Regions from separate parts of the Nonomuraea roseola genome, predicted to be linked through region 1. Evidence: riboswitches for the same ligand, from Rfam matches in the RefSeq annotation. Region 1 holds a riboswitch; each other region holds the start of a gene.
The links. A riboswitch is a leader RNA that binds a small molecule or an ion and turns the genes downstream of it on or off. The one in region 1 is predicted to bind cyclic di-AMP.
Positions count from the first base shown of each region.

Region 2: linked by a shared signal. The riboswitch ahead of ABFX55_RS48280 (CHAP domain-containing protein) and the one ahead of ABFX55_RS44035 (C40 family peptidase) in region 1 are both predicted to bind cyclic di-AMP.
Region 3: linked by a shared signal. The riboswitch ahead of ABFX55_RS38075 (C40 family peptidase) and the one ahead of ABFX55_RS44035 (C40 family peptidase) in region 1 are both predicted to bind cyclic di-AMP.
Region 4: linked by a shared signal. The riboswitch ahead of ABFX55_RS22560 (CHAP domain-containing protein) and the one ahead of ABFX55_RS44035 (C40 family peptidase) in region 1 are both predicted to bind cyclic di-AMP.

Region 1 covers NZ_BAAAXC010000015.1:4,350,003-4,355,030, reverse strand. Annotated here, with positions in the region: gene ABFX55_RS44045 (branched-chain amino acid aminotransferase) at 310-1,407, opposite strand; gene ABFX55_RS44040 (3-isopropylmalate dehydrogenase) at 1,570-2,622, opposite strand; cyclic di-AMP (ydaO/yuaA leader) riboswitch at 2,721-2,864, shown strand; gene ABFX55_RS44035 (C40 family peptidase) at 2,925-3,491, shown strand; gene serA (phosphoglycerate dehydrogenase) at 4,094-5,028, opposite strand, start outside.
Region 2 covers NZ_BAAAXC010000015.1:5,251,850-5,256,877, forward strand. Annotated here, with positions in the region: gene ABFX55_RS48270 (NUDIX hydrolase) at 1-446, opposite strand, end outside; gene ABFX55_RS48275 (hypothetical protein) at 807-1,427, opposite strand; cyclic di-AMP (ydaO/yuaA leader) riboswitch at 2,475-2,644, shown strand; gene ABFX55_RS48280 (CHAP domain-containing protein) at 2,660-3,433, shown strand; gene ABFX55_RS48285 (DUF3703 domain-containing protein) at 3,479-3,847, opposite strand; gene ABFX55_RS48290 (cation efflux transmembrane domain-containing protein) at 3,847-4,554, opposite strand; gene ABFX55_RS48295 (ArsR/SmtB family transcription factor) at 4,566-4,943, opposite strand.
Region 3 covers NZ_BAAAXC010000015.1:3,097,064-3,102,091, reverse strand. Annotated here, with positions in the region: gene ABFX55_RS38085 (RDD family protein) at 88-1,296, opposite strand; gene ABFX55_RS38080 (amino-acid N-acetyltransferase) at 1,503-2,072, opposite strand; cyclic di-AMP (ydaO/yuaA leader) riboswitch at 2,347-2,496, shown strand; gene ABFX55_RS38075 (C40 family peptidase) at 2,502-3,545, shown strand; gene ABFX55_RS38070 (LuxR C-terminal-related transcriptional regulator) at 3,551-3,763, opposite strand; gene ABFX55_RS38065 (winged helix-turn-helix transcriptional regulator) at 3,988-4,398, opposite strand; gene ABFX55_RS38060 (NADP-dependent oxidoreductase) at 4,477-5,028, shown strand, end outside.
Region 4 covers NZ_BAAAXC010000014.1:882,168-887,195, forward strand. Annotated here, with positions in the region: gene ABFX55_RS22540 (hypothetical protein) at 1-407, opposite strand, end outside; gene ABFX55_RS22545 (aldo/keto reductase) at 477-1,301, shown strand; gene ABFX55_RS22550 (Gfo/Idh/MocA family protein) at 1,386-2,345, shown strand; gene ABFX55_RS22555 (SEL1-like repeat protein) at 2,326-2,787, opposite strand; cyclic di-AMP (ydaO/yuaA leader) riboswitch at 2,923-3,057, shown strand; gene ABFX55_RS22560 (CHAP domain-containing protein) at 3,075-3,782, shown strand; gene ABFX55_RS22565 (RNA 2'-phosphotransferase) at 4,033-4,572, opposite strand; gene ABFX55_RS22570 (WD40 repeat domain-containing protein) at 4,707-5,028, opposite strand, start outside.

The sequences.
Region 1 (5,028 bases):
CGGCACCTGTTCGACGTCGGCGGCCTTCACCAGGGGCTGGGAGCGCGCGGTGATGGCCTCGGGCGTGGACGGCAAGGAGGTCAAGCGGTGAATCATGGAGATGATCCACCCGCCCGTCGACGACGCCGCGACCCTCCTGGCGGCCTCCGACCACCCCTGTTTCGAGATCCCGTTCTACGAGGGCCGCTGACCGGCGCGGCGAGTCCAGGCAGCTTGGATCTGTCGTCGCACGAAACGTGCCCTCATGGCCGAGGCGCCGCCGACCAGGGGGTCGGCGGCGCGAGGGGGAAGCGAGTCGGCGGGGGCGGATCAGGAGATCTTGTGGATCCAGTGGTGGGTGTCGGGGCGGGTGCCGTACTGGATGCCGAGCAGCTCCTCACGGATCTTGAGGGTCACCGGGCCTGGGGTGCCGTCGCCGATGGTCCAGGCGCGGTCGGCGCCCTTCACCGACCCCACGGGCGTCACCACCGCGGCCGTTCCGCAGGCGAAGACCTCGGTGAGCGTGCCCGACTCGCACCCCGCCTGCCACTCCTCGATCGAGATGCGCCCCTCCTCGGCCTCCAGACCCAGGTCGGCGGCCATGGAGAGGATGGAGTCGCGGGTGATGCCCGGCAGCAGGGTGCCGGTCAGCGCGGGGGTGACCAGCTTGTTGCCGAAGACGAAGAACAGGTTCATCCCGCCCATCTCCTCGACGTAGCGGTGCTCGTGGGAGTCGAGCCACACCACCTGGTCACAGCCCTGGGCGACGGCCTCGCGCTGGGCGACGAAGGCCGCGGCGTAGTTGCCTCCGCACTTGGCGGCGCCGGTGCCGCCGGGCGCGGCACGGGTGTAGTCGGTGGACAGCCACACCGACACCGGCTTGACGCCTCCGGCGAAGTAGGAGGCGGCGGGCGAGGCGATGACCATGTACTTGTAGGTCTTGGACGGGTAGTTGACGCCCAGCCCGACCTGCGTCGCGATGATGAAGGGCCGCAGGTAGAGGCTGTGGCCCTCGCTCGTGGGCACCCAGTCACGGTCGGTCTGGGTGAGCAGTTCGAGGGACTCGACGAAGGTGTCCTCGGGCAGCTCGGGCATGGCCATGCGCAGGCAGGAGGCGTTGAAGCGGGTCGCGTTCGCGTACGGCCTGAAGGTCACGATCGAACCGTTGGCCTGGCGGTACGCCTTCAGGCCCTCGAACAGCTCCTGCGCGTAGTGGAAGACGGAGGTCGCGGGGTCGAGGACCAACGGCCCGTACGGCTGGAGCCGCGCGTCGTGCCAGCCCTCGCCCTCGGTGTAGTCGATCGAGATCATGTGGTCGGTGAAGACCTGCCCGAACCCCGGACTCGCCAGTACCTGCTCACGCTCTGCCGCAGTGCGAGCGTGGTCGGAGAGCTGCACATCGAAGCTGAGCTTCTGAGCGGTGGTCATGACGGAAATCCTTCTCTTTTCGCGAGATTTGCCCTGAGTCCATTTTGCGCTGGACCGGGTAACGGGAACCTACAGCAAACGCCTGGCGGTTCTCGCTGGCCGCCAGGCGTCAATGGAGCACCGGCGGCTGCGAGGCCGCCGGGCTGGGGGTGCACACGACGGTCAGGCGCCGCCGGATACTCGTGCGGTGATGTCGTCACCGATCTCGTGCGTGGTGCGGCCGGCCCATCCGGCCAGGCGCTCCACGATGTCGTCGGCGACGGCCTGCTCGACGCGGGCCGCCTCCTCGGTCAGGCCGAGGTGGTCGAGCATCATGGCGACCGACAGGATGGTGGCCGTCGGGTCGGCCTTGCCCTGGCCCGCGATGTCGGGGGCGCTGCCGTGGACCGGCTCGAACATGCTGGGCGCGGTGCGGTCGGGGTTGATGTTGCCGCTGGCGGCCAGGCCGATGCCACCGGCGATGGCGGCGCCGATGTCTGTGATGATGTCGCCGAAGAGGTTGTCGGTGACGATCACGTCGAAGCGCTCGGGCTGGTTGACGAAGAACATCGAGGCCGCGTCGATGTGCTGGTAGTCGGTGGTGACCTCGGGGAACTCGGGCGCGATCCTGTTGACCGTGCGCTGCCACAGGTCGCCCGCGTAGGTGAGCACGTTGGTCTTGTGGACCAGGGTGAGCTTCTTGCGCGGCCGCTCGGCGGCCCTGGCGAAGGCGTAGCGGACCACGCGCTCGACGCCGAAGGCGGTGTTGAGCGACTCCTGGGTGGCGATCTCGTGGGGCGTGCCACGGCGCAGGACGCCACCGGCTCCCGCGTAGAGGCTCTCGGTGCCCTCGCGGACGACGACCATGTCGATGTCGCCAGGGAGGGTGTCGGCCAGCGGGGTCTCCACGCCGGGGAAGAGCTTGACCGGGCGCAGGTTGACGTAGTGGTCGAGCTCGAAACGCAGGCGTAGCAGGAGTTCGCGCTCGAGGATGCCCGGCGGCACGCTGGGGTCGCCGATGGCGCCGAGCAGGATGGCGTCGTAGCCGCGCAGCTCCTGCAGGACCTCGTCGCTCAGGGTCTCCCCGGTGGCGTGGTAGCGGGTGGCGCCCAGATCGTAGTGCGTGGACTCGATCTTGACGCCGACCGCCTCGAGGACCTTGAGCCCTTCGGCGACGACCTCGGTGCCGATCCCGTCGCCGGGGATGACGGCCAGACGAATGTTGCGCGACTCCATGGGCGGTACCTTACCGGCTCGTCTCGATGGACGAACACTCATCTCACTTGCCGGACGTCCAGTTTTGTCCTGTTTGCGGTGCTTTGACCCTTTCGTTAGAGTCCGTGCTGCCTAATCCGTTGCGGAGTCGCACGGAGCCGGGGACCCATTTCCCCCTGGGGCGAATCGGTGTCCCCACGCCGTAGGGCGGCTTCCACGCCCGAGCCCGTCAGCTAACCCGGTCGGCCACGTGGAAGGACAGTCCCCTGTCTCGCATCACCACGACCGCTGCCCTCTGCGGTCTTCTCGCCGCAGGAGCCCTCGTGACGGCATCCCCCGCCGTCGCGGACACCACCGGCTCCGACACCCCCTCGAGCTCCGCCACCGGCAAGAGCTCGGCGAGCAGCATCACCGGCGCCGACGTCAAGAAGGCGCGACTCAGCGAACAATCCACCCCCGCCTGGCGGGTCGCCCTCAAGTTCGCGCTGGCCAAGCGCGGCACGCCGTACGTCTGGGGCGGCACGGGCTCCGGCGGCTACGACTGCTCGGGCCTGATGCTCAAGGCCTACGAGAAGGCGGGCATCGAACTGCCCAGGGTGGCCGCCGACCAGTACCGGGCCTTCTCGAGGAAGATCTCGTGGGACAACCTCAAGCCCGGCGACCTGGTCTTCTTCAGCGGCCTCGGCCACGTGGGCATGATCTCCAGGCCGGGACACATGGTGCACGCACCCCGCTCGGGTGACGTGGTGAAGGAGGAGAAGCTCAGCGCCTGGCGACGGCAGGCGTTCGTCGGCGCGGTGCGTCCAGACCCCAAGGGTGTGGCGCTCGCGATGAAGCAGGCAAAGGCCAAGCAGGAACCCGCCCCCGCGATGCTGACCGCCACCCTGTAGGCGGCGGCACGCCCGTACAAGGCCGTCCCCTCGCGCCCTCGCCACCACGGCAGGCGCGGGGGGACGACTGCGCTCCTGCGGAAAGTGTCAGCGGTGGGGTCGCCCCGGTGGAGCAGGGGGACCTCCACCGGAACGGCCCGGATCAGCGAGGGGAGGGGGAACCGCCGTTGTCTCTGCGGTCCAGCGCGGTCTGGACGGCCTCAGCCGCCTCTTCCTCACGCTCTTCTGCACGGTTCCATGGGTACATGTCGTACACGTGACTCATCTCATTTCGCGGACGCGTATGAATCGGACGTCGGACTCCGGTCGCGAATCCGACCGGGCCTGAGCTCGTGCGGTCCGGGTCACGGACCGGACGAAGGGACTTGTGGCCGACACGACGCCGCTCACCGCGACGGGTCGTCGACCTGCCCTAACAGGCCCCGTCGCGGCAGGTAATAAGTACGAGTACCCAGCGCATTACTTCAAAAGTACCTGGCACGGTCCAGACTGTCTCGTAGGACGTCCGAATATCTCACGATATGAGACATCGTTGACGGCTACCCCGGAACGCGCGAACGCCCTCCCGCGGTGTGCGGGAGGGCGTTCCATGCGAGAGACGGTCAGTCGGTCAGGTCGACCGAGCGGCCGCTGTCGGCGCCGATCTCGGCCACGATCTGGTCGACCACGTCGGCGGGGATCGCCGAGTCGACGGTCAGGGCGATGAGCGCCTTGCCGCCCTTGACGTCGCGCGCCACCTGCATCGAGGCGATGTTGATGCCGTGCTCGCCCAGCAGCCTGCCGACGACGCCGACGATGCCGGGACGGTCGGTGTAGGTGAGGAAGGCCAGGTGGTCGGTCGGCTCGATCTCCATCTCGTAGCCGTTGACCTCGACGATCTTGGTGACCTGACGCGGGCCCGAGAGCGTTCCCGACACCGAGACGGTACGGCCGTCGGCCAGCACGCCCCGGACGCTGACGACGTTCCTCCAGTCGGGGCTCTCCGAGCTGGTGATCAGGTCGACCGTCAGGCCGCGCTCCTTGGCCAGGAGGGGGGCGTTGACATAGGTGACCGCGTCCTCGATGACGTCGGTGAAGACGCCCTTGAGCGCGGCCAGCTCCAGCACCCGCACGTCCTGGCTGGCGATCTCGCCGCGGACCTCGACGTCGAGCTTGGTGGCGGTCTCACCGGCCAGCGCGGTGAAGACGCGGCCCAGCTTCTCGGCGAGCGGCAGACCAGGCTTGACCTCCTCGGCCACGGCGCCACCCTGGACGTTCACCGCGTCGGGCACGAACTCACCGGCGAGCGCGAGCTTGACGCTGCGCGCGACCTGGGTGCCGGCCTTCTCCTGCGCCTCGTGGGTGGAGGCGCCGAGGTGCGGGGTGACGACGACCTGGTCCAGCTCGAACAGCGGGCTGTCGGTGCAGGGCTCCTTGGCGAAGACGTCGAGGCCCGCGCCCGCGACACGGCCCTCCTTGATCGCGGAGTAGAGGGCGCCCTCGTCCACGATGCCGCCGCGCGCCACGTTGACGATCCGCACCGACGGCTTGACCTCGT
Region 2 (5,028 bases), 900 kb from region 1:
TGCTTTCGGCTGATGCTCTGGTTGTTTCGGATTCGGGCGAGGAAGTACCTCTCATGCGCGTGGATGGGCTGGCCTGACCAGTAGGCGTCCACATCGCGAGTCCACAGACATGGGCCCCAGTCGATGTCGGTCAGGCCGGTCTCTTCAAACAGTTCCCTGCGGGCGGCTTGGAGGAAGGTCTCACCGGGCTCAACGCCGCCGCCTGGCAGGATCCAGAAGAATGCCGGCGCAGGATGACCGGGGACGACGATGACGCCATCGTCTCGGACCTGCATCATGAGCAGCTGGTCATCGGGATCTAACAATACGGTTCGAGCTCCGTGCCGGGTCCGCACCTGGCAGCTCCCTTCTCGTTCAGACTGTTGGGTGTCGCAGCAGGGCTCAAGATCCTGCCAAGCCTGACGTAGTGCCGCGACCACTTCCGCGGTCGAGCTGGACTTGGGCACGATGGAGCGACCTTTGTGCTCTGATCTCCGATGGATGCGCCGCCCGCTACGGTGTCGAATAGCGGTTTGTCGGCTCCGGCTCATCGTCCTGGCCGTTCGGCGCGTCGTCCGGCACGGGCAGACGTGTCCACCGTTCGCAGCACGGCGTCTGCGTCCACCGCAGGCCGTGCCGGGCTGGTTCGGTCCCCCCAGAAGATGATCTGTCCGGTCTGGAGCCGGCCGCCGATGCCGTACGCGGCAGGGCGAGGGGGTCGGTCGAGGACGGAGGAGTAGGCCCGGCGAGAGCGTGAGGCGAAGCGCGCGCACCTCAAGACGATGGCGGCAGTCTGGGCCGAGGTGTACGGCCAGGACCCCAGCCTCTTAAATCAACAGTGATCGCATCGCGTCCAGCACGATGCTGGCGAAGAATCCCAGCGCGACGCCATACAGCATGTATCGGCGCTGGGTTCTCTTCCCTCGCTGATCGACCTTCTCGGCGACTACGTCCATCTTGCTATGCAAGAGCCGGTCGAATGCCTCGGCCTCTTCCTTGCGCAGCTGCGCCATCTCCCTGCTGGCCTCAGCCTCCATCCAGTTCATCTCGGCCTCAGCCGCCAGCCTCCTGGCCATGGCGGCGCGGGCCTGCATGGCGGCTTCGAGTTCCTCCAGCTCCGCGAACGTGCCCTCCAGCCGTTGGGCCAGATCGGTGAAGCGCGATTCCAGATTCTCGTCGTCGCTGACTGCCGGAACGCCCGCCTGCGGGGAGGACACGTGCATGAACTGCTCAAGCCGCTGAAACTGCATCTCCGTGCGGGCCCGATCGCGCAGCAAGGCGGTGGCTATGAGCGCGACGACAAGCAGGGTGGTGCCCTCCAGGACGCTGGAGCGCAGCGCGTCGGAGAGGACCGAGAGGGAGCCGATGACCACCGCCAGAATCAGCGCGATCATGCTGTCGGCGTTGGCGGCGAACCAAGCGGCTAAATGGCGGAGGGAGGATGGCATGAACCTACGATGCCGCTCCCTGGATCAGTTGCGATAGGGAGTGAGCGGGGGGAAAGCCCAGTGCCCAGGATCACCCGCGGGCCGCGTCCAGAAGCGCCGACGCCACAGCGGCCCCGCCGCGAGCTTCAGGTCGTCTCGGACGGTCGTGGTGATCGCCCCTGCCCACGCACCCCGGCCTCTGCCATTTACAGCACATTGCAAGCAGGCCGCAACCGATGCCAGTTGCCAACGTGCCTCAGCACAAGTGGCGGCTTGTCAGCACGAGCGCACGCACCGTCCGCGAGGCAGCGGCGCGAGGGGCGCCGGCGCATGGCCGCCCGGCGTTCCGACTCCGGGTGAACAAACTCCACTGTCGGCTCCATCGGCGTGTCAGGTTCCGTGCCCACGTCTCCCGAACCGCCCGGCTCATGACGACCCACCGTGTTCCTCTCTGAATCCAGGATGACGGGTGGCTCGACGTCGACGGGCTGTGCGAGGTAGTTGGGGCGTCGTCGAGCATGTGGCGGAAGGAGTTGATCAGGATGCCGGTCAACTCGGCGAGCGGGATGAGCTCGGCTTGGATGCCGCCGTCCTTGACGCCGAGTTCGGTGACGAGGCCTGGTCGACGAGCTGCTCGGGAGTCTGCTTGTGTCTGATCAGCGAAACCGCGGCGTCCACAGGGGCTGACGTCGGGGACTGCCAGGTCGTTGGACATCTTCGACGTAGCTCGCGGCGATGTCGTCGGGGTCGCGCAGGGGGCGACCGTGAGCGTGCAGGCGCGTGGGGCCCGGGTCGCCGTGGCGCAGCAGTCCTTCGGGGGCGTGTGCGGTGATCCAGGTGAACAGCGCCGAAAAGGTGTGCCAGGTGGCGACTGGTCGCTCTCGATGGTGACGAGGTGATCTCGCGGGGGAGAGCTCGTGAGGGCAAAAGCGAGGTGTGGTCGACGGCTGTCCAAACCAGTCCAAGGTAAATCTTTTGTCCGGAATGGTGCGGTTTGTTCAACAAATCGCTACCTTCTTGCCACATCGCAACGTACTGACCGGCGACTTGCCTTCACCCCCGAGGGCGGCCGGTCGGCCGCCGAATCCCATCGGTGACGGGCACGTCCCGTCATGGGAACCGGGGACCCACTTGGTGTGGAGCGATCCACGCCTGGGGGGAATCCACCATGCGTGGTGGTAGGGCGACTCCTGGCCCGAACCCGTCAGCTAACCCGGTAGGCGGTCAAGGAGAAAGGGCATTCCCCCAACCTCATGCCATCCATCGTGGACGGGCTGCTTGACGCTGCCCAAAGGGATCTCGGCTACCGGGAACAGAGCAACGGCTACACCAAGTTCGGCGAGTGGTACTACGCCAACGTGGACAAGAGCGACTCCTACTTCAAGACCGCGCCCTGGTGCGACATGTTCGTCACCTGGGCGGCGCACCAGGCCGGTGTCGAGGAGTACGTCGGAGAGTTCGCCTACACCGTCGACCACGCGAAATGGTTCAGACAGCAGGACGCGTGGAGCGAGGAGCCCGAACCAGGCGCCATCGTCTTCTTCGACTGGTCCGGCGGGGACCGCATCGATGGCATCGACCATGTCGGAATCGTCGAGAAGGTGGACGGAGCCAAGGTCTTCACGATCGAGGGCAACGCCGACCGTGTCTGGCTCAAGCGCAAGGAGCGTGACCCGGGCAAGATCGTCGGCTACGGCCTCCCCAGGAAGGTGCAGGAGAACCTCGGCGCGCGCGTGGAGAGCGCCTCCGAGCAGGTCGAGAGCGCGGCCGTCGGCGGCGCGTCCGAGCCTCCGATGAAGACCGCGGCCGTGCAGGACGTCTCCGTGTCCGCTCGGCAGACGTTCGCCGGTGTGACGTCCGAACTGCCCCAGGTTCAGGACGTGACCGCTTCGGCCGCCGTGCTGGTCGCGCTGCTGTGCGCCGCTGTGGCGGCCAAGCGAATGCGGGGCATGCGACCGGCCCACGCGGTGGGCGGCGGTGGCCGAGTCCACCGGTCATCCGGGTGGAACCGGGACCTGCTCGCGTAGAGGGGGCTCTGCGGCCGAGCCGTGTGGCTCGGCCGCAGAGCCCGGTCATCGCTCCTTGCCGGGCGACGCGAGGTTCGACAGCAGGGTGGCCAGGTCGGCGGGGATCGGCTGGGGCTGGGTGAGCGGCACGGAGGCGCGGCCGGTGTTGCCTTCGGGGTAGCGGCCCAGTGCCGAGCCTGGAGCGGCGACGATGATCCGGATCACCTGGCCGAAGGCCTCGCGCCGGTCGCGCTGGGCGACGGCGAGGGCGAGCATCGAGAGGTGGTTGCGGGTGTGCGGCCAGGGCCAGGGCTGGGAGATGATGTGCGCCCGTTCCAGATGTCGCCACCGGGCCTGCGGGTCGGCGGTGCGGGCGGCGTTCATCTCGCTGTCGTAGGCGGCCCGCACGCGGGCGGGCATCCGGCGGCCGAGCATCAGTCGTCCTTTCGGTCGTTCGGGCAGCAGCCGTCGGCGCACCCGGCCGAGGCCGAATCCGGGGCTGAGAGGTCGGTGGCGAGCGGATGCGGAGCGCAGCAGGCGTCCCCGCGCCAGGCTTCACGACCCTCCTTGACCGCCACCGCGGCGATCACGAGGGCGGCGACGGGGTCGGCCCATGACCAGCCGAACAGGCTGTTGAGCGCCAGCCCGGCCAGGAGCACCGCCGACAGGTAGGTGCACAGCAGCGTCTGCTTGGAGTCGGCCACGGCCGAGGCGGAGCCGAGCTCGTGACCCGCGCGCCGCTGGGCGGCCGACAGGAAGGGCATGACGACCAGGCTGAGCCCGGCCAGGATCAGGCCGGGCGTGGAGTGGTCGGCCTCGCCGGTGCCGAGCAGGGCGCGTACGGCGTCGAAGGTGACGTAGGCGGCCAGGGCGAAGAACGACAGCGCGATGACGCGCAGGGCGGTCCTCTCGCGCTCTTCATGGGCGGCGCCGGAGAACTGCCAGGCCACCGCGGCGGCCGAGGCGACCTCCACGATCGAGTCGAGGCCGAAGCCGACCAGCGCGGCGGAGGAGGCGACGGTGCCCGCGGTGATGGCCACCGCGGCCTCGACCACGTTGTAGGTGATCGTCGCGGCGACCAGCAGGCGGATGCGGCGCCGTAGCGCCTCGCGCCGGTCGGCGGACGGCCCGAGACCCGGCATGTTCAGCGCGGTCACGACGGCCTCGGCTGCGCTGCCAGGCCGGGCATCGGGCACAGGGCGACCGCGTGACCGGTGGCGGACAGGAGCTGTTCGGCCGAGGCGAGCAGGTCCATCAGCTCTGGCCGCGTCAGCGAGTAGAACGACTGCCGTCCTTCGGCGCGGTAGTCGACGAGGCCGCAGTCGCGAAGACAGGCCAGGTGTTTGGAGACGGTGGACTGCGCCAGCCCGAGCTCGCCGGTCAGATCCACCACCCGCGCCTCGCCTCGGGCCAGTCTGGCCACGATGCGCAGCCGGGTCTCATCGGCCAGGGAGTGGAACAGCGCCGCCGCCGGCGGCAGTCCTGCCGCGATGTCGGCGCTCACACACCGGCCACCATCATTGATCGCCATATGGCGATGATAGCCCTGTCGCGCGATGGCTTGGCAAGGGGGAGTCGTGACCGGCGATCGGCGTCGGCCGTGTCCTCGACGTGTC
Region 3 (5,028 bases), 1.3 Mb from region 1:
GTGTACGGCGGGCGACCACGATTACAGGTCCCACGCGCGAAAACAGGGGCCGGCGTCGAGCCGGCCCCTGATTCTTTAGGATTCCGCTTACTTGATCTTCACGACGACGGTCTTGGCCACCTTGTCGGCGAAGGTCTGCTGAAGCGGCTTGTCCCAGAACTGCGAGACACCGTTCAGGATGATCAGCAGGCCGCCGAGCAGACCGCCGAGAGTGAACGGAAGCACGCCCAGGATGTTGCCACCCCAGGTGACGCCCGCGCGCTTCAGCGCGGCGTCGCTCCTGAGCCCGCCCGCGGTCAGCGGCGCGCCCACTTCGGTGATCTTGATGCCCATGACCATCTTGCCGACGGTCTGCCCCTTGGACTTCGTGAGGAAGAACTCGTAGGCGATGTAGAGCAGGGTGACGATCACCACGGTGATCACGTTGAGGATCCAGTAGCCGGAGGGCTGCGTGATCGTCCCCGTGTTGAGGTCGTAGCTGGCCTGGGTGATCAGGATCGCGCCCAGGATCAGTCCCAGGACGATCCCGATGACCACGCCGGCGAGACCGATGATCAGACCGTCGATGATGCGGGCGACCAGCCGCTGCCACCATTCGGCGAGCGGAGCGGGAGCGCCGGGAGGCTGCACCCCCGCGGGCGCGCCGTACGGCTGGCCGTAGCCGGGCTGCTGCCCGTAGGCCGGCTGCTGCTGCTGGCCGTACGCCTGCTGCTGGCCGTAGGGCGACTGCTGCCCGTAGCCGGGCTGCGACTGGCCCTGCTGGCCATAGCCCTGCTGGGGCTGCTGGCCGTAACCGGGCTGCTGGCCGTAGTCAGGCTGCTGGCCATAGGACGGTTGCTGCTGGCCGTAACCGGGCTGGCTCGGCTGGCTCTGGCCGTAGCCCGGCTGCTGCTGGCCGTAACCGGGCTGCTGACCCGAGGAAGGCTGCTGCTGGCCGTAGCCGGGCTGGCTCTGCTGACCATAACCGGGCTGCTGGCCGTAGCCGGGCTGGCCGTACTCGGGCTGCTGACCCGAGGCGGCCTGCTGACCGTAGCCCTGCTGCCCGTAGGACGGCTGCTGCTGGCCGTAGCCCTGCTGCCCGTACTCGGGCTGCTGGCTCTGGCCCTGCTGGCCGTAGGAAGGCTGTCCGTAGCCTGGCTGCTGACCGGAGGAGGCGGCCTGCTGGCCGTACCCCTGCTGGCCGTAGCCCTGCTGCTGTTGCTGACCGTAAGGCTGCTGACCGTAGCCCTGCTGGCCGTAGTCGGGCTGCTGCTGGCCCTGGTGACCGTAGCCGCCGCCGTCTTGGCGATAGCCCACGATCGTCGCGTCTGGATCGGGGTCGCCCTGGCGTCCCGCGTTCTGCTGACCGTATCCATGAGTCCCAGCGGAATTGTCTTCAGGCTGGTCCTGTGGATACGGCGGCTGTCCGGTGCTCACCGTGTCACCTCGCTTCGATGGCGCATGTGGCACATGTCAGGACACATGCTTGCTGTTGCCCAACGTATCGACATGAGTATCAACAATCACCTTTCCCCTTGGTCAACGTCTGAGTCAACCGTGTCCAGATGGAGCAACATCCGGGTGTTGCCAAGGGTGTTGGGCTTCACATGTTCAAGATCGAGAAACTCCGCGATCCCTTCGTCGTAGGAAGCCAGCAACTCGGCATAGACCTCGGGTGATACAGGTGCGCCCTCGATCGGGACGAAGCCATGGCGTGCGAAGAAGTCGACCTCGAAAGTCAGGCAGAAGACCCTGCGCAGACCCAGGTCACGGGCCGTCGCGACCAGTGCGGTAACAATACGGTGACCGATTCCCGCACCCCTGTATTCGGGGTCGACGGCGACCGTTCGGATTTCCGCCAGATCCTCCCACAGCACGTGGAGCGCGCCGCAGCCCACGACCTCGCCGCCGCGATCGGCGACCCAGAACTCCTGGACGTCCTCGTACAGCGTGACGGTGGCCTTCTCCAGCAACCGGGGGCCCGCCCCCGCGTACGTGTCGACCAGGCGCCTGATGGCTCTGACGTCGGGCGTGCGGGCGCGCCTCACGACGATCTCGGTGTCCTTCGGGGTGCGCTCGGCGACCTGCTCCATGGCCCTTCAGCGTACCCAGCCCGTTTCGGCCCATCCTTAACTACCGTCACATGACGCGCTGTAGCAAGTCGCACACAGTGCGCAGCGCTGGAGTAACAGTCCGACAAATCCACCTAAAGCCGGGCAATACGCTTGCAATGCCCTGGTAGATCGGGCTTTCGCGTGATCACGCCGTGACGCTTCGGTTGCACAACCTCTACGGGATTGGCAGTTCTGGTTGAGCAGGAACCTGGCTTGCACTAGTGTCCAGCGACGATGTCCCCCACGCGACACGCGTGGAGACGCGCCTAATCCCCGCAACCCGGGGAGCCGGGGACCCGCCGGCGGCCAGCACCGCCAATGGGGTGAGTCCGAGCACGTGCTCGGTAGGGCTGCTCCGGCCCGAACCCGTCAGCTAACCCGGTAGGCGGCAACGAGAGGAGCCGGTTGGTGAAGCGCACGCGTACCCACGAGGGGAAGACCGCGGGCAAGCACGCCCGCCCCCACGAACCCGGCGCCCTGCGCAAACGGTTCGCCATCGTGGGCGCGGCGATGGTCGTCCTGGCTCTCACCGTCCCGCTCGGCTCGGCCGCCGCCGACCCCAAGCCGACGCTGAAGGAGCTCTCCGAGCAGGTCGAGAAGCTCCACAACGACATCGAGACGCTGACCGAGCAGTACAACGGCCAGCGCGAGAAGCTCAAGAGCGTCAAGAAGTCCGCTGAGGTGGCCAAGAAGATCCTTGCCACCAGCGAGGCCGACCTGGCCGCCAAGCGGGCGCGCGCCACGCTCCTGGCCGAGAGCACCTACATGAGCGGCGGCTTCACCGACGGCCTGGCCTTCGCCACCTCCGCCGACCCTGACTCCTTCCTTGACGGAGCCGCCACCTTCTACGCCCTCGGGCAGCAGCAGGGCCAGGAGGTCAAGGAGCTGGCCGACTCCATCGCCGCCGCCGAGCGGGCCAAGGCGACGGCCAAGACACGACTGGCCGAGGTGCAAAAGCTCGTCGACGACCTCGGCGAGAAGCGCAGCAAGATCACCACGATGGTGACCAAGGTCGAGAGCAACCTGTTCAAGCGGGCGATCGGCGAGGCCGGTCAGCCTGGCACCAGGGCCACCAGGGTCAACCTGCCGATCATCGGCAGCGGCAAGGCGGCCGAGGCCGCGCGTTGGGCTCTCACGCAGCAGCTCAAGCCGTACGTGTGGGGCGCGGAAGGCCCCAACTCCTACGATTGCTCGGGCCTGGTGATGGCCGCCTACCAGCGCGTCGGCATCAGCCTGCCGCACTACACGGGCGACCAGTGGACGGCGGGCACCCACATCACACGCGAGCAGATGCGCCCCGGTGACCTGGTCTTCTTCTACAACGACCTGCACCACGTGGGCATCTACATCGGCGGCGGGATGATGGTCCACGCGCCCCGCACCGGCGACGTCGTCCGCATCGCCGCCCTCGGAAACCGCCCGTTCGCCGGAGCCGTGCGCATCGCGGACTGACGCGCCTAGATCAGTCTTCGGCGCGCGGCCCAGGCCACCGCCTCGATCGCCGTGGCGACGCCGATCCTGTCGCAGATGCCGCGCAGGCGGCGGCGCACGGTCCGTCCGCTGATCTCCAGGGCCCGCCCCACGCGGTCGACCGTGACACCCTTGGCCAACTGCGCGAGGAGATCCAGGTCGTCCTGGCTCAGCTCGACGCCTTCAGTGAGCACATCCATCGGGAGCCCTCCCCCCAACAGCACAAACTCGGAGACGTCTCGGCTCAAGCAGGCTGCTCGTCTCGCAGAAGGTAAACGCAGACTGGAAAGGTCGTCAAGGTCGTTTCGTTCCATACTTGACGACCGCCATTGACTTGATCGTTTCTATACGACGAACATTCCTCGCCTGGAGTGCCGAGAACGGTCCACAGGCCCCTTACTGCAATCCGCCCGTCTCATGAATTTCACGGCGAATTCTCAGAATCGGCGTCATATCGAAGGCGCGCCGCCTCCACGTCGTCGATGTGACTCTCGGCCCACTGCTTGATGGCGGCCATGAGCGGAAGCAGGCTCTCTCCGAGCGACGTGAGCCGATAGTCGACCCTTACCGGCACCGCCGCCGTCACCGTCCTGGTGACCAGACCATCGCGCTCGAGCCCGCGAAGGGTCTGGGTGAGCATCTTCTGGCTCACGCCGGCGATCGTCCTCGCCAGGTCGCTGTAGCGCTTCGACCCGTCGGCCAGCGCGTTGAGCACCAGGCTCACCCACTTGTCGCTGAGCGTGTCGAGCAGCTTCCTCGAAGGGCAGGCCGCGACGTAGGCGTCATAGGCCCGCTTGGCCTCGGCCCTGCGCTCGGCCGCAGTGACGGTCGCCATATGGGCTCCCTCCGGTTGGTTACGCACTTCCAGGTGCCTTCTTACCCGAAGAGAGTAGCTCTCCCTAGATTCGATGACATGACGACCATGCGTGCACTCATCGGCGGCTCCGGCTCGCCTCGGCTCATCGAGGCCCCACTCCCCCAGGCGGGCCGCGGCCAGATACGGATCAAGGTCGCCGCCGCGGGGGTGAACCCCTTCGACCTGGCGGTGGCGGCGGGAACGCTCGCCGACTACGGCGTCGCCAGGAAGCTCGACGCCTACGGGCTCGGCTTCGACGCGGCGGGCGTGATCGACCAGGTGGGCGAGGGCGCCGCCTTCGCCCTTGGGCAGGAGGTCATCGCCCTGGCGAGCAGGCTGGAGTCGCCTACCAAGGCGCAGGCGGAGTACGTGGTGGTCGACGCCCGCGCGGCGGCGCTCGCGCCGCGGGGCGTCTCGGCGGCCGAGGCTGCCACGCTGCCGCTCAACGCGCTGACGGCCTGGCAGTCCCTCGACAGGGCGCACCTGCGCCAGGGCGACACCGTGCTGGTCACCGGGGCCGCGGGCGCGGTCGGAGGGTACGCGGTGGAGCTCGCCGCGGCCAGGGGCCTGCGCGTCGTCGCCACCGCCGGACGGCAGGACGAGGAGCTG
Region 4 (5,028 bases), on a different contig from region 1:
AGCAGGCCCAGCGTGCCGCGCCACGTGCTTGGAGTGGCGCGGGCCCGCAGCAGCGGCTTGGCCGGTCCAGAGGACAGCAGTTCGAGCAGCCTGATCGTGGCCAGGCCGTCGTCGACGATCACGACGCGGCCGGTGCGTGAGGTGATCCAGCGCAGCTGGACCCTGCCGGAGAAGGCGTCGCCGACGGCGTTGAGCCTGCGCGGCATGCGCTCCTGCGGCTTGGCCAGCTCCAGCCCTTCGGGCAGGGCGAGCCCCACCAGCTCGCGCCTGGTCGCGGCGAGCGGACGCAGGCCCGCTCGCGGCACCACCAGCGTGCGGTCACCCAGCAGCCCGGCGTGGTGGGCCTCGACCGCGCACAGCATCTGTAGTGGCGACTCCACCCAGGCCACGGATTCCTGTTCTCTCACGACACGCGCCACGGTAGGACGCCCACCCGAAGCGTCAGCTAACTCAGAGTGAACAATGGAGAGATGAACATGAACTCACTGCTTCTCAACACCGACGGTGTTCAGATTCCGCAGCTCGGCTTCGGTGTCTGGCAGGTGCCAGACGACGAGGCCGAGCGGGCGGTGAGCACCGCCGTAGCGGCCGGCTACACCAGCATCGACACCGCCAAGCTCTACTTCAACGAGGAGGGGGTGGGGCGCGCGATCGCCAGGTCGGGCGTGCCGCGCGAGAAGCTGTTCATCACCACCAAGCTCTGGAACGACGAGCACGACAACGCCGAGGCGGCCTTCGAGACCAGCCTGGGCAAGCTCGGCCTCGACTACCTCGATCTCTACCTCATCCACTGGCCGGTGCCCTCGCAGGACAAGTACGTCCAGGCGTGGAAGACGCTCGAACGGCTCTACCGGGACGGCAGGATCCGCGCGATCGGTGTGTCGAACTTCACCATCGAGACCCTCGAGCGGCTCATGAGCGAGACCGAGATCGTGCCCTCGATCAACCAGATCGAGCTGCACCCGCACTTCCAGCAGAAGGAGCTGCGCGCCTTCCACGAGGCCAACGGCATCCTCACCGAGGCGTGGAGCCCGCTGGGCCAGGGCAAGGGCCTGCTCGACGATCCGGGGCTGGCCAAGCTCGCGATGAAGCACGCCAAGTCGCCCGCCCAGGTCGTGCTGCGCTGGCACATCCAGCTCGGCAACGTGGTGATCCCCAAGTCCGTCACACCCGAGCGGATCAGGGAGAACATCGAGGTGTTCGATTTCACACTCGACGCCGAGGACATGGCGGCGATCGGCGCCATGAACACCGGCAGGCGCATCGGTCCCGACCCCGCCACCTTCGACTGGATGGGTTGAGCGTCAGTGAGCGCGACGGCAGGCGCCCCGCCCGGCGCGAGCCGTCCCGCGATCCTTCATGATTGACCTCTGAAGGAGGCTCTCATGGCTGATCTGGCTTGGGGTATCGCGGCGACCGGTGGGATCGCCAGGACTGTCGGCGCGGTGATCGCCGCGGAGCCCGGGATGCGGGTGGCCGCGGTGGGCTCGCGCGACAGGGGGAGGGCGGCGCAGCTGGCCGCGACCCTGGGCGCGGAGTCGGCCTACGGCTCCTACGCCGAGTTGTGCGCCGATCCCGCGGTGGACGTGGTCTACGTGGCCACCCCGCACGCCCAGCACCTGGAGGTGGCCGAGGCGGCGATCGCGGCGGGCAAGGCCGTGCTGTGCGAGAAGCCGCTGGCGGCCTCGCTGGCCGACGCCGAGCGGATGGTGAAGCTGGCCAGGCAGGCGGGCGTCTTCCTCATGGAGGCCATGTGGATGCGCTTCAACCCGCTGATCAGGGGGTTGCTGACAGAGGAGCGGTTCGGGGCGCTGCGCTCGGTCCAGGCCTCTTTCGGCTTCGTCCTGCCCTACCAGGAGGAGCACCGCCTCTGGAACCCCGTGCTGGGCGGCGGGGTCCTGCTCGATCTGGGCATCTACCCCTTCGGACTGGCGCAGTTGCTGCTCGGCGAGCCCGCTGAGACGCATCTCACAGGATCGCTCGCTCCTTCGGGCGTCGACGCCGAGGTGGGGGCGCTGTTGACCTACGAGGGCGGGGCTCGCGCGCTGCTCGACACCTCGCTCATCAGCCCGCTGGCCAACACCGCGACGGTGGTGGGCACGGGGCTGCGCGCCGACATCGCCGCGCCGTTCTGGGCGCCCCAGCGCATCACGCTGTCGGGCCCCGGGTTCGAGACCGAGGAGCACGTGCTCGACCCCGCCCTGAACGGCTACGCGGGCGAGATCCGCGAGGTGCGCGAGGCCCTGGCGGAGGGCAGGACGGAGAGCGCGATCATGCCGCTGGACGAGAGCCTGGCGATGATGCGCATGCTGGAGGAGGCCAGGGTCAGGCTGGGTGCTCGCTGAGCGCCTCGAGGTTGGCGCGGGCCCTCGTGGCCGCCTCCTCGTGGCCGGAGCCGACGGCCATCAGGTAGTGGCCGCGGGCCCTCGCGCGGTGGCCCGCCCGGTCCTCCATCAGCCCGAGGTTGAACATCGCCCGGGGGGCGGCCTCCGGGTGGCCACTTTCCACCGCCTTTGCGTACCATTGGCGAGCGGCTTCGGCGTTGCCACAGCCCTCCTCGAGGACCCCGAGGTTGAACATCGCCCGGGGGGTGGCGGCCCTGCCGTACCAGTGCCGGGCCTCGTCGATCCGGCCGTCCTCATCCTCGATGAGGGCGAGGTTGAAGGCCGCTCTGCGGGCGGCCTCCTGGTGCCCTGACTCGATGGCCAGGAGATACCATCTTCGAGCTTCGCGTGGACGGCGTCCGTCCTCCTGCAGGCCGTGGTTGAACAGGTCCTGGGGCGACATGACCTGACCGTAGATGATCGCGGGACCTTTATCAATTTGTATCCAACTTGCCTCATGTATTACCTTGGGGTCACTCCAGGCATAAACCGGACGAACCGGACATTGCCTGACATTGCAAAACACTCACAGGTCCTATGCCTGTGACCGCTGAATCCGCACCATGCGGAACCGGGGACCCAATCCTTCTGGGGTGAATCGGCACACCGTGCCGTAGGGCAGCTTCACGTCCGAACCCGTCAGCTAACCCGGTAAGCGGCATGAAGCTGAGCAAGGAGACTCCCCTTTTCATGGCCAAGCACCGTCGTAGCCGTGCCCCCAAGATGACCTACGCCCACGCCGCCCTCGGCGCCGCGGTTCTCGCAGGCACTCTTGTTCCCACGCAGGCCGCCCAGGCCGACACCGCTCCCGCCCCCCAGGACAAGTCCCACGTGGCCGCCATGGCCGCGAAGACCGACGGCAAGCAGGCCGCCGTCAAGCAGCAGCAGCGCGTCCCCGCCATGCCGACCGCCAGCGCCGTCCTGGCCGAGGCGAAGAAGCAGATCGGCGTCAAGGAGAACTCCTCCGGCGGCGGCACCAAGTTCCAGCAGTGGTACGTCAACTCCCAGCGCGCCAAGGAGACCGTCGCCCGTGACGGCGGCAGCCCCCGTGCGTACGCCAACGCCGCGTGGTGCGCGATGTTCGTCTCCTGGGTCGGTGAGATGACCGGCGCCCGTCCCCAGGTCGGCTGGGACGCCTACACCGTCGCCCACGCCAAGTGGTTCAAGAACAACGAGCGCTGGGGCACCACTCCCAAGCCCGGCGCGGTCGTCTTCTTCTCCTGGAGCGGCAGCAAGAGCATCAGCTCCATCAACCACGTCGGTTTCGTGGAGAAGGACAACGGCAACGGCACGATCACCACGGTCGAGGGCAACACGGGAAACGGCGCCGTCGAGCAGCGTGTCCGTCCGAAGTCGCAGGTCGTCGGGTACGGCTACCCGCAGTACTCGGGCGCGTAGTCCCCTCGCGATTCCCCAGCCCCGGTCTCCGGGTGCGCCTGCCTGTCTCCTGACCGGCGGATGGCACCCGGGGGACCGGGGCGGATCGCGTTCCGGGTGACGATCCCTCCGACGCTCTCACCCGTCCACGGTCCCCGCGTCGACCTGTCATCCCCCTTCCGGGGCAAGCCCCTGCCCCCCGCCAACCCGTCACGCTCCCCTGGGGATCCCCCATCCCGCCCCGGCCGGGAAACCGTCACATCCGGCGGTGTCAGCCGGGGAAGCGGAGGAACGCCGGCGGGACGGCTGCCACCAGCCACACCCCGTTGGCGCTGACCCTGAACTCGTGTCCGCCCGCGTGCATCTCCCCCGCCGCGACGACCAGCACCACGGGAACCCCCCGCCTCGCGCCGACCCGCACGGCCGTGTCCCTGTCGGCCGACAGGTGGACGTGCTGCCTCGACATCGGCAGCAGCCCCGACGCCTTGATGGCGCCGAGGCTGCGAGGGACGGTCCCGTGGTAAAGAATCTCCGGAGGCTCGACGGCCTCCAGCCCGAGATCGACCGCCACCGAGTGCCCCTGGCTCGCCCTGATCTGGTCACCCTCGATGGCGTACCGCTGCTTGTCGTTGTCCGACACCACCAGGGAGAGCTCCTCCCTGGTGATGGGGAAGCCGTGGCGGGCCGCCGCCTCCAGCAGATCGTCGATCGGGACCCAGCCCTGCGCGTCCAGCGTGATCCCGATCGCGCCCGGATCGTGGCGCAGGTGCCTGGCGAGGTACTTCGAGATCCGCACGGTCCGGTCCTTCATGCAGGCATTGTGCCGCAGGGCGGCCGGAACCTTCTGCGGATTCACATCCGCGAGCCCACCGCCCTCCTGCCGTCCGGCGACGGGGGAAGGCCCGCGGCGCCACACCTTCAGCGCGCCGCGGGCAGGGGGACCGCTCAGCCGCCGCAGGCGGCGAAGACGAACGTGTCCTTCAGCATCGAGTAGCTGTCACGGACGCGCGTCGCCCCCGACGTCACGTCGTGCTGCATCACCGTCATCCTGGTCGCCTTGCCCTCCGGGTACTGCGAGACGTGCAGGGTGACCTGGTTGTCGCCCGTCCAGTCCAGCTTGTGGACCGTCCCCTCCTTGGGCAGCTTGATCAGGTGGCTGCTGACCATCTGGTCGGAGTGCAGGTCGTACAGCGCGACCTTCGACCCCGCCACATGCACCGCGATGGTCCTGCCGTCGGCGCTGAGCGCGTAGGGGCCGTTGCTGGAA